DNA from 4 places in the Polaribacter sejongensis genome. Region 4 is predicted to be linked to each of the others. Evidence: riboswitches for the same ligand, from Rfam matches in the RefSeq annotation. Region 4 holds a riboswitch; each other region holds the start of a gene.

Region 1 (3,857 bases), 1.8 Mb from region 4:
GTACAACAGCTAAAGCTGATGCAATCTGTACACTTAATTTTCTTTTGTTCATAATAAAAAATTTAAAGTAAAACGATAGGATCTCCCAGGCATTGGGAAGTTTTTTACTACCGCATATTGTTGATTAAACACATTATTTACTGCTACTAAAACCTTTAATTTCTTTCGATTAAATAATAGCGTTTTGCCTAAACTTAAATCGTGTGTAAACCACGGATCTAAATAATTAGAACTGATGTTTGCCTTTTGGCTATATCTTTCTCCTGTATAAATAAAACTGTAATTAAATTCTATTTTTTTGTAATCTATCATAGCACTTATACTACCGCTATGAACTGGTATGTACGGAATTTGATCTCCGTAGTTACTAGCGTCAGCAGTAGCATCTATAGATTCTTGGTACGTATAACTTAAGTTTGTAGTGTATTTAAATTTCTCACCTAGACTCCCACTCGATTTTATATTTGTTTCTATTCCGGTTGTTTCTACTTTGCCTAAATTAAACATAGACCAACGGAATAAATTAGCGCCAGGAATCGCAACAATTTTGTTGTCTATCCAAATTTTATACACATCTGTTTGTACATCAAATGCTGTTTTTTTAAAGTCCGTTTGGTAAGAAAACCCCAAATTTACCTGAGTCGCATCTTCTGGGTCTAAAAAAGTATTTCCGATAAACGTATAATACAAATCATTAAAAGTGGGTTGTCTAAAAATTTCTTTATAAAAACTCCTTATCCTAAATTTATTAGAATTAAAAGGTTGCCAATTCATCATAATTGTAGGTGAGTACTTTTGCAAATCTTCTGCAGCTTCGTAATACAATACAGTTTCATCTACCGTTGTACTTAAAAGACTTGCTTGAATGTGGATTTTATCAAAATTAAAATCAGCAGCTAAAGCTGATAAAAGCGTGATTCTTTTAGGATATGAAAATCTGTACAAATTCGCATCCATCGTATTCTTTTGTAAGTCTGTTGCCAAGGATAATTTCCAAAAAGGTAAAACCTGAAACGTATTTACCATCGATAGATAATATTCTTCTTGTGTATATCTATTATCTAGTTCTCCATCCACTTTTATAATTTCTGGATCTACGTAACGAGAATAATTATGCGCATATTTACCTCTTAACACAAAAAAGTAAGAGTCGTTTACATGCTTCGTAAATGCTCCTTGTAGAAAATTATTTTGATCCCATAAACGTTGCGGACGCTTAAAACGATTGGCAACGATGGCTCCAGGTAAACCACGTTCAGAATCATAGTGATATAATTTCACGTTCCAATTATTCTTAATTCCATTCGAACCATGTAAAGACGCTTCTGCCCTAAAAGATTCGATATCGGCATTATTACGTGTTGCTATTGTATCATAACTTCCGTTTGTATATCTAAACTTATACTTTCCGTTGGCATTGAGATATTCTGTACTAAGGCGAGCACTTAAATGCTCATTTATCTTAAAATCTACATCTGCAGAGGGATTTACCAAACCAAACGAACCTGTTTTTAAACTGACATTTGTATTCACCTTTTTTCCTTCTGAAAATTGAGGAGTTTTAGACTTTAAATAAATACTATTGGAAGAAGCATACGATTTAGCAGATTGATCTAAATCTGAACGTTGCCCTTGATACAATGAAACAGCTTCCATGTTTTGCACAGAATATTTACCTAAATCTATTTGTCCGTTTTGTGCGTTTCCAAGCTGAACACCATCATAAAAAACTCCGGTATGTTGTGAGCCCATTCCTCTCACATTTATGGTTTTTATTCCTCCAATTCCGCCATAATCTTTTAATTGAACTCCGCTAAAAAAACGAATAGCATCTGCAACACTAGCATTACTTAAACGACTTAAAGTTTTCCCCGTTAAAGTCTGAACAGTAACTGGAGAAAAATGTATTTTAAGCTTCTCTTTATTCGTTATTAAAAAGATTTCCTTAAGCTGAACTGCTTTTGTAGAATCTATTTTTTGGGCATGTAAAACACCTGAATTACAGCATCCTATAATCAAAAATATAGCCCAAAAAGAATGTAAAAAAGAATTCCTCATACTTAAATTTTGCGTACGAGGATAGAATAAGAGAAGTGCTACGTATCTAAATAATAGATATGCAGATTCCTAATTCTAGCTTCAATCCTCGAAAGCTTAATGAATTATTAAAAAAATGGCAGGTCTTCTGACTTACTCCTTCCACCCAGTCTTCCCATTCTTTCGAAAAGTGACTATTCGGGTTTCAACTTTAGAGCTTACAGCTGCGGGACAGTTCTAGAATTAAACTAGATTCCCATTTTAATATCAAGTTTTTAAACTTGATAACCATTCTTAGTTAAAAAATAAAGTACAAATTTATCTACTTTTCAGGAATAAACAACACGCTTTTATTGTTTATTTCTAAACAACCTCACTATTGATTAAAACCTAAAAAAAGCACAAATAATTTGAATAAAAAGCATCAATAATGCTACTTTGTTGAAGTAAAAAAAATGACTAATTAGAAAGGCAGAAAATACCCTTTAGAGAATAAAATACTTAAATATAAACTATGATAAAGATCAATAGTTTCAAAATTTAAAAGCCGTATAAATATCTTATAGAAAAAAAACAACTCCAAATAAAATAACTTAATGACTGAAAACACTGTCCCCCAACAATATTAAAATACTCAAAAATTATAATAAATGAAGCTGTAATAAACTCATATATAAAATGGTATCTAAAAAACCACTGTACTTTTCTTTCAATTTATTTTTTGGTTTTCTAAAAAAATCAAAATCTTTAGAGAAACCTGATTACTACTTTTAAAACAAGGTTTCTAAAAAAAGCCTCACGGATTTCCGTAAGGCTCTCAATTAGAACTCTTTCCTTTTCAATAGTTTCTTTTCTAAATACTATTCAAATATATTCCAATAAAACATATAAATTTTACGGGTTTCCGTAAATAGCAGTTTTATATTTAAAAAAGAATTACACTAACCCAAAATCTTTAGCAATAGCAACCAAATGCGTTGGATTACTTGCATTAAAATGTTCCTTTAAAAATTTCAACCTTTTTTCTATAGCACTTATACTAGAGGGAAAACACCCTTTTTTTCTCAGGCTTTTACTTATTTCTTCTTGCAGTGATCCCATAGAAAGTGATGCTATTAAAAAAACATCAAAATCAGTAATCTCTAGAGCTTGCTTTGGATGAACCGTAGTATTTAATTCTGGCGAAATATAAAACTGATTTGTAGTATAAATTCTATGCATAGCATTCCTTAATTCTTTTAATCCGTTTCTATTCTTCCAAACATAGCCATCTATCTTTAGATTCTTATACAAGTGCTGAATTTTATAAGGTTTATCTTCAACAGAGAAAACAATAATCTTTAAATCTGAAAATTCTTTCCTAGTTTTATGTATTAACTCTTCTCCTGACTTTAATTCTTGCGGAGTTCCATCATTTTTAAAAGACAAATCAGAAATAATTAGATGGTAAGGAGCGTTGTTTAAATAAGCGCTTTTAATTTTAAAATACGCATCATCACAATACGAAACAAAATCTATATCTTTTATTCCTATTTCCTCTAAAGCTATTTTAATTCCGCTATTAATAACATCTATGTCTTCTGCGACCAAAACCTTTTGAAACATTTTTTACTTTTTAAAATGAAAATTTTCTTTTAAACTCCTCACTAATTCAATATCAAATTTAATTTTTCATTTTTTAGTTTTTATACGGGTTTCCATATTGTTAAGTACTTTTTTTTAAGAAAAAGTTAACTATTATAATGAGGACTGTAAACATTCGTTTTTTTCTACGACAGAATTTAAAATAAAAATAATGAGATCTTTACAATTTATTCTAT
Region 2 (3,857 bases), 1.2 Mb from region 4:
AATTCGTCTCAAGAACTAAAAATAAGAAAACTTATTAATTTTATTGAAAAAGACTACGTAGATACTGTAAATACAGAAAGTCTTTTAGACGGAGCTATTACGCAAATGTTGGGTAAACTAGATCCACATTCTGTTTATATTCCTAAAGAAAAGCTGCAAGCGGTTACAGAAAACATGCAAGGTAACTTTGTAGGAATCGGCGTTCAGTTTAGAATGATTGAAGATTCAATTACCGTTATTCAACCTATAAAAGGTGGCCCAAGTATAAAAGCCGGAATTAAGGCAGGAGACCGAATTTTAATGGCTAACAAAGATACTTTGTATGGTAAAAAAATGTACACCGATAAAGTGCCTGGTTATTTAAAAGGGAAACCAAACACCAAGGTTGCGCTTAAAATTTATAGAAAAAGTAACGATTCTACTTTTACCGTTTCCGTGACTCGAGGTAATGTTAATATTAAAAGTGTTGATTTAGCATATATGGTGAACGATTCTGTTGGTTATATTAAATTAGATCGTTTTGCAAGAAATACTTACAGTGAATTTAAATCTGCATTAAACACCTTAATTGATGATGGAATGACTGATTTAATTCTTGACATTAGAGGCAATGGTGGTGGTTTTATAGACATTGCAAATAGTATTATTGATGAATTTTTAGAAGATGATAAACTGATTGTTTTTACCAAAAACAATAAAAACGAAATTGATGAATCTTTTGCAACGTCTAAAGGTGATTTTGAAAAAGGTGGTTTGTATGTTTTAATTGATGAAAACTCTGCTTCTGCATCAGAAATTTTAGCTGGTGCTTTACAAGATAACGATAAAGGAACTATTATTGGAAGACGTTCTTTTGGTAAAGGTTTGGTACAAATAGAAATGGATTTAGGCGATGGTTCTGCTGTGCGTTTAACAACGGCTCGTTATTATACGCCAACCGGTAGATCTATTCAAAAACCCTATGACCACAAAGGAAATAAGAATTATTATACAGATTATCAAAAGAGAGTTTCTAATGGTGAACTACTAAGTAAAGACAGCATAAAAGTAGTAGATTCTTTAAAATACACCACTCCTAAAGGAAAGGTTGTTTACGGTGGTGGCGGAATTATTCCGGATGTTTTTGTACCAATAGACACTACTTCTTACATGAATGGTTATTACTTTAATACTATTAATGATTTTGCTTTTGATTATGTTGATAACAATAGAAAAAAGCTACAAAAATGGACAATAGATAGTTTTATTACTGATTTTGATACAGATGATACTGTTTTTAATATTTATTTATCTGATATTAAAGATGCCTATAAACCTTCTTTAACAACCAAAAAAAGCTTAAAAAAATACCTAAAAGCTTCTATTGCAAACACGCTTTTTGGCGATGTTGGCTTTTACCGAATTATGCACCAGGATGATAAAATGATTCAGAAGGTTTTGGAATTGGAGAGTGAGAAGTAGTTTGTAGTTTTAGTTGATCGTTTTACAATAGCAATATTGAATGTTTTACACTGTTTGTCTTTTAGAATGTAGAGAGAAATCACATAATATTATTTGTTGTTTTGGAATCACTGTTATGAGATTTCTCCTAACGTCGAAATGACAATTTGGGTGTTTTTTCATACAGTTTGTCATTCCGAAATGAGCTTTTTTCAAGCGATTGAGGAATCTCATGATTTGCTCATGTTTGTGGTATCACGGTTATGAGGCTTCTCAATACTTCGCAGTGACAAGTTGTAAGTTTTTTGCGTTCAATTTTGTGATTTCGAACGGAGAGAGAAATCTCATAAAATTGCTTTTTGTTATAGTATCACTGTTATGAGATTTCTCCTTGCGTCGAAATGACAATTTGGGTGTTTAATTTTGTGAAATCACTGCTATGAGACTTCTAAATACTTCACAGTGACAAGTTGTGTGTTTTTTTTGCATTCATTTTTATGACTTCAAAATAAGCTCTTTAGCGATTGAGAAATCTCACTATCTTATAAAAGGAAATTGCAATTCCTAAGACATAAAAATACACTAGATTATTTGTTGAAATTAGTTTTTTATAATGAAAAAAGGGGATACTTTTGCATCATAAATTTTTGGTTTTATATTCAATAAATTGAATTAAAATTAAAAGGGAATCAGGTAGTTTTTTTAAGCCTGAGCTGTTCCCGCAACTGTAAGCATTGTCTAATTAGATTATCGTTATTTCTTACACCACTGTCTTTACAAAAGACGGGAAGGTTTTAACAAAATGCAAGCCAGGAGACCTGCCAAAAATTATATTCGTCTTTTTTAACTTTCGGGAGAAAAGTTAAAAAGAAATACGTGTCATATACATGGTTTTTCCGCTTTTTAATAAGAGTAAGAACTTGCCTATTTTGTTATTTAAAATTTTAAAATCAATCATAATGAAAAGTTGTCTAACTAGATTAGCCTTAATTGGCTTATTATTTGCAGTATCTTGTACTAAAAAAGATGTAGTTCCTGAAGCTCCAATAACCTACAATAATGCCTTTATCTTATCTCTAGAAAGTGATAAAACAGCACTTACATTTCTAGACGAAAATCAAATTGCAACACCAAACGTTACGGTATCTGAAAATGCAGAAAGCACCTCTTTTTCTAACTATAATAATCAACTATATATTGTAAGTCAAAATGGACCATCATATATTTCTAAAGTTAACCTAGAAACATTAAGTGTAGAAGAATCTATAACTTCTTCTAACGTATCTTCTCCATCTTATTTACAAATGTATTCTAACACGGATGGTTTGGTAATTAATACCTCTGGAAGTGGAAGAAGTAGAAATTACAATCTTTGCCATGTAAATACTACTACTGGTATTGGTGATGCTATAAGTGAGGTTTCTAATGAAATTCTTTTTAACAATGCTGCACTAATTGTAGATGCAGAAAATGTGTTAATTGCAGATGGAAAGGAATTAGTTGTAATGAATATGACTACTAAAGAGTTTACTTCTGTAATAACTTTTGATGATAGTATTTCTGGACTTTTAAAAGATAAAAACGAAACTATTTGGGTAGCAAAAGAAAAAAGAGCCACAGCTGCCACCTTTACAAAACTAAATGCAGACTATTCTATTAACGAAACAGTAACTGTTACAGATGATGTTATTAATTTATATACAAACAGTATTTTAACAATGAACTCAGAAAGTGTGAATGCTTTTTGGTCTGAATCTGCATCTGGAAAAATTTACACTTTTAATACAGAAACCAAAGTAATTGAAGAGTTTGCAGCACCAATTAACGACGGAATTGCATTTAACACAGTTGTAAAACAACACCCAAATACGAAACAAGTTTACGTTATCGGTTTAAAGGATTTTATAGATCCAGATAATAGTGGTTTAGTAATTTATAACGCCGATAAAACGGTAGCAAAAACGGTAGATAACGTAGGAGCTTCTCCAATAGATATTTACTTTTCTGCTAAAGAGTTTGAAATCTAAAACAAGTACCCTAAAATAAATCTACAAGGAAATACTTTGTAGATTTATTTTTTCAAAAAATCGATACAATTTTCAGTTACCTCTTCTAATTCTTTAGACATGTTTTCTTTTTTCCAAGGATGAGAAACATTAAAAACATGATCTGCATTTTTAATAACTTCAAATTGACTTTCAGCATTCCAAGAATGTATATTTTTACCTTCATCTATAGAAACAGAGGTATCTTTATCTCCGTGAATTATTAACTGTGGAATTTTTAAATTTTCTACCGCTTTCTGAATATTTAAACGCTCTTCGTTTTCTTTAAAATCTAAATAAAACTGATAGAAATGCGGCATATTCTGTTTTGTTCGTCCATTTAAAACGTATTTAACACCTGTTTTTTTCCAG
Region 3 (3,857 bases), 800 kb from region 4:
ATCTAAACCAGCTACAAATTTATTTGCAGGAATATAATCGTTAAAATCTTCTGTATTATCTTTATCTACATATGTATAAGAAGCGTTAACAGTTAAAAATTTAAGAGGCGTAATATTGGTATTTATTTCCAAACCATTTGCATCAGAAGAACCATTACCATATTTGTAGGTAGCATTATCATAAATAATTGCATCTTCTTCTTTTCTATTAAAATAAACCACATCAAACTGAAGCCAATCTTTATAATTTACATCAAAACCTGCTTCAAAAGTTTCATTAGATTCTGGTTTTAAATCTAAATTACCAGAAAAACCATCATATAATTGATACAAACTTGGTGTAATAAAAGCTGTACTATAAGAAGTTAATAATTTAATAGAAGCATTTTCATTCTTTAAAACTGAGTACGCAAGATTCCCGTCATAAACTGCATGATTACCATATACATTATGAATATTTAATCGTCCACCTACATTGGCACTTAAACCAAAATCTGTTATATACACTACACTTGCATAAGGATCTACAGTATTAAAATTTGCAATTCCTTTTTCAATTTCTGCAAAAGGAGTAACTGTATTATTACTGTGAATTTGATAATTTAAACCTGTAATTAATTGAATTTTACCATCCTTAAAATCATATCTATTTACTAAATCTAAATTTACACTTCTACCAACAAATTCGTAGTTGTCTAAAGTACCCGCAAAAGAATTGAATTGCTCTAAATTTCTTTCTACCACATTTGCAGAAGCTAATAAGTAAACTTCTCCTTTATTATAAGTGTATTTTGGTTTTACACCAACTCTAAACTGCTCTTGATCTCCTGTATTTACATCGCTATCAGAAAAAGCCCCTGCGTCAAAATCATAATCAAAATTATCATAATTTAAGAAAGTCTCTATAGAAAATTGATCATTTACTGCATAACCTAATTTTAACAATGCATTTTTACTGTAAAAACTATCATTTTCATAAACAGCATTTGTTTTACTTTTTGCAGCAGACATTCCGTCTGTTCCAGTAATACTAAAAGAACCTAAGAAATTAAGTTTCCCTAAAGTACCGTTTAAACTTACGTTTTGGTTGTTATCAGATAATCCGCTTCCTTTAACATTTGCGGTATTATTTGTACCAACACTTGTTTCAAAAGAACCAGAAATTTTATCTTCTGATGCTTTCTTTAAAACAACATTAATAACTGCAGTAGCTGCTCCAGAACCATATAATGTAGATGATGCTCCTTTTAAAATTTCAATAGACTCTATTTGACTAACGGCTAATAAACGTAAATCGAATTGTTGATTAATTGCAGATTGATCTGTAACTGGCACACCATCAATTAAAACTAAAACTTGCCTATTTCTTCCTCCTCTAATATTAATACTTCTTGGTTCTGATGCATTAGAATTTACACCTCTAACATCAATACCAACAACATTATTTAGGATTTCAATAACATTTTTACCAGCATTTTGTTGCAATTCTTTTTGAGTAATTTTCTGAATTACCTTACCAGTATTCTCTTTTTTTAGATTGAATTTTGTTGCTGTAACAACAACTTCATCTAAAGCCTCTACTTTTTCTTTTTGCTGTGCAAAAAGATTTGTGCTAGCAAAACTACATGCCAAAACACCAACAATTAATAATTGTTTTTTCATTTTTAATGATTTAATTTAAGTCTTCTTCTTTTACAAGAAAACAATAAAGATTACTCCTTGTTAAACAAGGAATCTAAATAAATCAGGTAAATTTGTGTACAAAATAGAATTAGTACATAAACCTTTATCCCGAAAGTTTTAAACTCGTGATTTATGGCAGGTTTCCTGACTCGTTTTATGTTATTATACCTTCCCAACAAAAAAATGTCAGTGGTAAAAGAATTAATAACATCCTCTAAAGAGGTACTAAATGATGCTGAAATAAACTCAGCACAAGCTTAGTATAAACTTACAGTTGCGGGAACAGTTCTGGATTTCAACCAGATTCCCTTTTAATTCGATGTAAATTATTTCTACATCAAAACCAAAATCGTTGCAAATATATATGCATTCTTATGAACAATCTAATTAATTCGTTTCCAAATTTTATACCTTTAAGGATTGATAATTTTGATAGAAATGAGAATAGAAAATGAATTAAAGTTAGGTTTTAAAGATGTAATGATTCGCCCAAAACGATCTACATTAAAATCGAGGTCACAAGTAAGTTTAGAAAGAGAATTTACTTTTTTACACAGTGATGTTGTATGGAAAGGGATTCCTATAATGGCTGCAAATATGGACACTGTTGGTACTTTTGAAATGGCAAAAGCACTTGCAAAACATGGCCTTTTTACTGCAATCCATAAACATTATTCTATAGAAGAATGGAGAGTATTTGCTACAAATGCTGATGAAAAAACTTTAAATAATATTGCAGTTAGCACAGGAACAGGAAAAGAAGACTCTGTAAAGGTAAAAGAAATTTTATCTGAATTTCCTCAAATAAACTTTATCTGTGTTGACGTTGCTAACGGCTACTCAGAACATTTTGTGAATTTTGTTCAGAAAATGCGTAAAGATCACCCAAATAAAGTAATTATTGCAGGTAATGTAGTTACTGGAGAAATGGTAGAAGAATTATTATTGGCAGGCGCTGATATTATTAAAGTAGGTATTGGTCCTGGTTCTGTTTGCACAACTCGTGTAAAAACAGGTGTTGGTTATCCGCAACTTTCTGCTATTATAGAATGTGCAGATGCAGCACATGGTATGGGCGGACAAATTATTTCTGATGGAGGTTGTAAAATCCCTGGAGACCTTTCTAAAGCTTTTGGTGGTAGTGCAGATTTTGTAATGCTAGGCGGCATGCTTGCTGGACATGAAGAAAGCGGTGGTGAACTGATTGAAAAAAATGGAGAAAAATTTAAAGCTTTTTACGGAATGAGTTCTACAACTGCCATGAACAAACATGTTGGTGGTGTTGCAAATTATAGAGCATCCGAAGGAAAAACAGTTGAAGTTCCTTACAGAGGAAATGTAGATGATACTGTTATAGATATTTTAGGCGGAATTAGATCTACATGTACATATGTTGGTGCAAGCAGGCTGAAAGAATTGACTAAAAGAACTACTTTTATTAGAGTTCAAGAACAAGAAAATCAAGTATATTCATAATGAAAAACATAAAGTTAATTCCTATTTTATTATTTTTATTGATAACCGTTTCTTGTAAGAAAGAGACTGTTAAAGTTGATAATCATACACAAACAGAAAGTAGTATTAAATACGCTAAGGGGTTTGACATTGTAGAGGATAATGGCGTTAAAAAGTTGGTTATAAAATCTGCTTATCAAAATTCTAAAGAAGTTTCTGAATATATTATTAAAAGTAAATCAGAAAAAAATACACCTTTAGAAAATACCATCTATACTCCTATTCAAAAAATTGTAGTTACTTCTACAACTCATATTCCTATGGTTGAGTTGTTAAACGAAGAAACCTCAATTATCGGTTTTCCTTATGCTAGATATGTATCATCAGAAAAAACAAGACAGTTAATTGATGCAGGAAAAATAAAAGAAATAGGTAAAGAAACCTCTTTAAATACTGAAATACTATTAGACTTACAACCAGAACTAGTAGTTGGTTATAGTGTTTCTTCTGCAGACAAAAGCTTAACGACTATACAGAAAGCGGGAATAAACGTAATTTATAATGGAGATTGGTTAGAAGAAACTCCTTTAGGAAGAGCAGAATGGATTAAGTTTTTTGGTGTTCTTTTTGATAAAGAAAAACAAGCTGATAGTATTTTTAAAGTAATTGAAGGTAATTATTTAGTAGCAAAACAAATCGCACTAAAATCAACCAAAAAA
Region 4 (3,857 bases):
CAGTTGAAACACCTCCAGCACCGAGAGAATAGCTAAAAGTATTATCGCTAATTTCGTTCCTTAGCCTGCAGCAAGAAGCTAAACTATCTGCGCTTTCAGATTGATATATAAAAAACGAATTTCCTTCGCTTAATTCTGTGGCGCACATATTTGCAAATTCGGTATCTACAGGTTTGCCTTCTTTTACTAACATTGCAGCGGTAACTACCGGAAAAGTTAAAACAGCTTTTTCTCTTTCTTTATTAAACCATTTCATAAAGAACTGTTGTAGTTCTTTAAGGCTTTCCCATTGCGGTTTTGTCATGTCAGGGAAAACAAATTCACCAAATAAGCTATCAAAATATTTTTCATCATACAAAGAAATGTTCCAGAAAACAGATTGATAACCTCTGGCAGCTGCAGGTTGGTTTATGGCGTAAACAGCATGTTGTAAGTGGTTAGAAACCGTTTTTGTATTAGTGTAGAGGTAATCTTTTCCAAAATCTTTTCTAGCAAAATAATCGAAATATAGTAAAAATTCTACAGTTGCCAAAGCACCTGCAAATTGAGAACTTACCGCAAAAACAAGGTTTACAAATTCACCACAATAACTCTCTAAGTGTTGAGGAGCTTTACTTTCTCCGCCCAATTTTGTCAATCCATCAAATAAAAACGGATACATGCTAATAGAAGTGCAATAGGGTTTTAAAGAAGTTTCATCATGTACATAAATTTCATGAGCTTCTATTTGTCTTACATATTCATTAGCTAGTTCCTTGTTAAACAACTGTTCAATTTTATTTTTCACCAACTGCCTATTTACTTGTACATTGATGTCTTTATTTAATTCAGCTTCCATTGTGGCTATGTTTTTTGAAGAAACATTTGCGTTGGCATCTATTTTAGAGCCATCTGCAGCATTGTTAGCGTTAATGTAATTACTGATAAAATTAATTTTTTGGTCTACCTGTTTTTGTGTTAAGCGAATCATAGCTTAATAGTTTTTTAAGAATAAATGATTTAATATATTATTTGTTTTTACGTCTATAAATTGCTGATTTGTATTAGGATTTTCTAAGCCTCCTTTTTTAGAGATCCATTTTCCAGTTTTAAGCCAGGTAAGGTGTTGTTGTAAGTTTTTATCAATCCTTTTTTCACCAGTATATAGACAGGTTTTGTAGCCTTCTTTTTGTGCATATTTAAGGTGATTAATAAGTTCTTTTTGATGCCATTCGCCTCCCATAAATAAAACACAACTTGCAAACCCTTTGTATTTTTGTAATGTTTTTTGGTATAATTTGATAGAGAGTTGTTGTCCGTTTTCTTCTTTCCATAATATGGGGGAATGACAGCCTTTACAACGAATCTGGCATCCACAAATGCTAAAACATATGCTGATTTCACCAGGAACTTCTTGCAAAACAACCTGAATACTAGAGTAATTCATGTTCACGAAAATTATAATCAATAAAATGTATTTATTGATGGTTAATAATGTGTCAAAAAGGTACGATAACCAATGATATAAGTAGATACATCGTGCCAATAACCTTTATCCCGAAAGCTCGACTAATAGGAAATTGGCAGGTCTTCTGACTTACTCTAGTTTTTACGTCTTCCCATTTTAGAAATAAACAGTGACAAAGAATGTAACAACCTTTAATAGAGCTTACAGCTGCGGGAACAGTACAGGTTTTTCACCTGTTTCCCTTTTAATTATAACAACTAAAGCTGTTATTAGAACCAAATTCTATTCAAATTTAAAAATGATTTAACTACTTTTACTCTAGCAGATAATAACTTGTTAAGAAACTTATGAACAGCTTTTTTTTGTTGACTTAGTTGTTTATATAGTTTTTATTTTAAAATTTAACTTTATTTTTTTTAGAATATTATCCGAATAAAGAAAAAAAATAGGTTTTATGACAAACTTTAAATCTTATTAAACTTCTAACAAATTCCATTTCGTCATTCTTTTTAAAGTGTCTATCTTTATCCGCTGTAATTAGTCACTTATTTAATGGAACTGTACAAAGAAAATCAACTGAAAGTATACAACTCTTTAACAAAGAAAAAAGAGAATTTTAAATCTATAACAGACGGATACGTTGGTATGTACGTTTGTGGTCCAACCGTTTATAGCAACGCACATTTAGGTAATGTTAGAACTTTTATGTTCTTTGATGTTGTGTATCGTTATTTATTGCATTTAGGCTACAAGGTACGTTATGTGCGTAATATAACCGATGCAGGTCATTTAGAAAACGATGCAGATGAAGGTGAAGATAAAATTGCTGTAAAAGCTCGTTTAGAACAAATTGAGCCGATGGAAGTTGTACAGCGTTATACTGTAGATTTTCATGATGTTTTAAAAAACTATAATTTTTTACCACCAAGTATAGAGCCTACTGCAACCGGACATATTGTTGAGCAGATAGAAATGATTAAAGAAATTATTGATAAGGGGTTTGGGTACGAAGTAAATGGTTCTGTATATTTTGATGTACACGAGTACAATAAAAAAGAAAATTACGGAATTCTTTCAGGAAGAAAAGTAGAAGATTTATTAAATAATACCAGAACTTTAGACGGGCAATCTGACAAGAAAAACCCACAAGATTTTGCACTTTGGAAAAAAGCGGATGAAAAGCATATTATGCGTTGGCCTTCTCCTTGGAGCGATGGTTTTCCGGGTTGGCATTTAGAATGTTCTGTAATGAGTACAAAATATTTAGGCGAAAGTTTTGATATACATGGAGGTGGAATGGATTTAAAATTTCCACATCACGAATGTGAAATCGCACAATCTAAAACATGTAGTGGTGTAACTCCTGTAAATTATTGGATGCACACAAATATGCTTTCTTTAAACGGACAGAGAATGGCAAAATCTACAGGAAACTTTATTTTACCAAATGAAATTTTATCTGGAGAAAATAACATTTTACCAAAACCATTTTCGGCAAGTGTTGTTCGTTTCTTTAACATGCAAGCCAATTACAGAAGTATTTTAGATTTTTCTGGTGATGCTTTAGAAGCGTCTGAAAAAGGACATTCTAAATTGATGGAAGCGGTTAATTATTTAGATAAAATTGAAGCAGGAAAAACATCTACTTTTAATGTTCAAGAATGGAAAACAGCTTGTTATGCTGCCATGAATGACGATTTTAATACACCAATGTTAATTCCACAATTGTTTGAAGCTGTAAAGGTTATCAATCAAATCAAAGAACATAAAGCAAGTTTAACTGCAGAAGATTTAGCCGAATTTATAGCTACAATTAATGCATTTGTTTTTGATGTTTTAGGGTTGATGAATGAAAATTCTCAAGACAATTCAGAAAAAATAAATGGAGTTGTAGAATTGCTAATAAAGCTAAGAAAAGAAGCCAGAGAAAATAAAGATTGGGCATTATCAGACCAAATTAGAGATGAACTAATTACATTAGGAATTCAGCTAAAAGATGGTAAAGAAGGTACCACTTTTTTAATCAATTAAAGAGGGAATTATGAATTTCAAGTTTTTGAGTGTAATTGTCATTTCGAAAGAGGAACGATTGAGAAATCTCATAATCAGGATATATTCATTTAATTCTTAAATTTTAATCATTGAAAAAAATACTGTCTTTTCCATTTATATTGCTAGTTCGTTTTTATCAAGTCGCAATTTCACCATTTACACCAGCAACTTGTAGATACAGTCCAACGTGTTCACACTACACCATTGAGGCATTACAAAAACATGGTTTAATTTCTGGTGGATGGTTAGCATTAAAGAGAATATTTAGTTGTCATCCTTGGGGAGGAAGTGGTTATGATCCTGTTCCGGAGAAGAAAGAAGAGTAGAAAAAAGACATAAGACTTTTTGACTTATGACT

The links. A riboswitch is a leader RNA that binds a small molecule or an ion and turns the genes downstream of it on or off. The one in region 4 is predicted to bind cobalamin.
Region 1: linked by a shared signal. The riboswitch ahead of WHD08_RS14285 (TonB-dependent receptor) and the one ahead of nrdG (anaerobic ribonucleoside-triphosphate reductase activating protein) in region 4 are both predicted to bind cobalamin.
Region 2: linked by a shared signal. The riboswitch ahead of WHD08_RS12020 (DUF5074 domain-containing protein) and the one ahead of nrdG (anaerobic ribonucleoside-triphosphate reductase activating protein) in region 4 are both predicted to bind cobalamin.
Region 3: linked by a shared signal. The riboswitch ahead of WHD08_RS03150 (TonB-dependent receptor plug domain-containing protein) and the one ahead of nrdG (anaerobic ribonucleoside-triphosphate reductase activating protein) in region 4 are both predicted to bind cobalamin.

What each region holds. Positions count from the first base shown of each region.
Region 1 covers NZ_CP150667.1:3,442,506-3,446,362, reverse strand. Annotated here, with positions in the region: gene WHD08_RS14290 (YncE family protein) at 1-52, opposite strand, end outside; gene WHD08_RS14285 (TonB-dependent receptor) at 49-2,058, opposite strand; cobalamin riboswitch at 2,159-2,345, opposite strand; gene WHD08_RS14280 (response regulator transcription factor) at 2,974-3,642, opposite strand; gene WHD08_RS14275 (Ig-like domain-containing protein) at 3,833-3,857, shown strand, end outside.
Region 2 covers NZ_CP150667.1:2,849,303-2,853,159, reverse strand. Annotated here, with positions in the region: gene WHD08_RS12025 (S41 family peptidase) at 1-1,461, shown strand, start outside; cobalamin riboswitch at 2,072-2,279, shown strand; gene WHD08_RS12020 (DUF5074 domain-containing protein) at 2,400-3,467, shown strand; gene WHD08_RS12015 (alpha/beta hydrolase family protein) at 3,512-3,857, opposite strand, start outside.
Region 3 covers NZ_CP150667.1:816,762-820,618, forward strand. Annotated here, with positions in the region: gene WHD08_RS03150 (TonB-dependent receptor plug domain-containing protein) at 1-1,662, opposite strand, end outside; cobalamin riboswitch at 1,801-2,046, opposite strand; gene WHD08_RS03155 (GMP reductase) at 2,122-3,159, shown strand; gene WHD08_RS03160 (ABC transporter substrate-binding protein) at 3,159-3,857, shown strand, end outside.
Region 4 covers NZ_CP150667.1:1,612,391-1,616,247, reverse strand. Annotated here, with positions in the region: gene nrdD (anaerobic ribonucleoside-triphosphate reductase) at 1-970, opposite strand, end outside; gene nrdG (anaerobic ribonucleoside-triphosphate reductase activating protein) at 974-1,426, opposite strand; cobalamin riboswitch at 1,545-1,742, opposite strand; gene cysS (cysteine--tRNA ligase) at 2,000-3,478, shown strand; gene yidD (membrane protein insertion efficiency factor YidD) at 3,589-3,825, shown strand.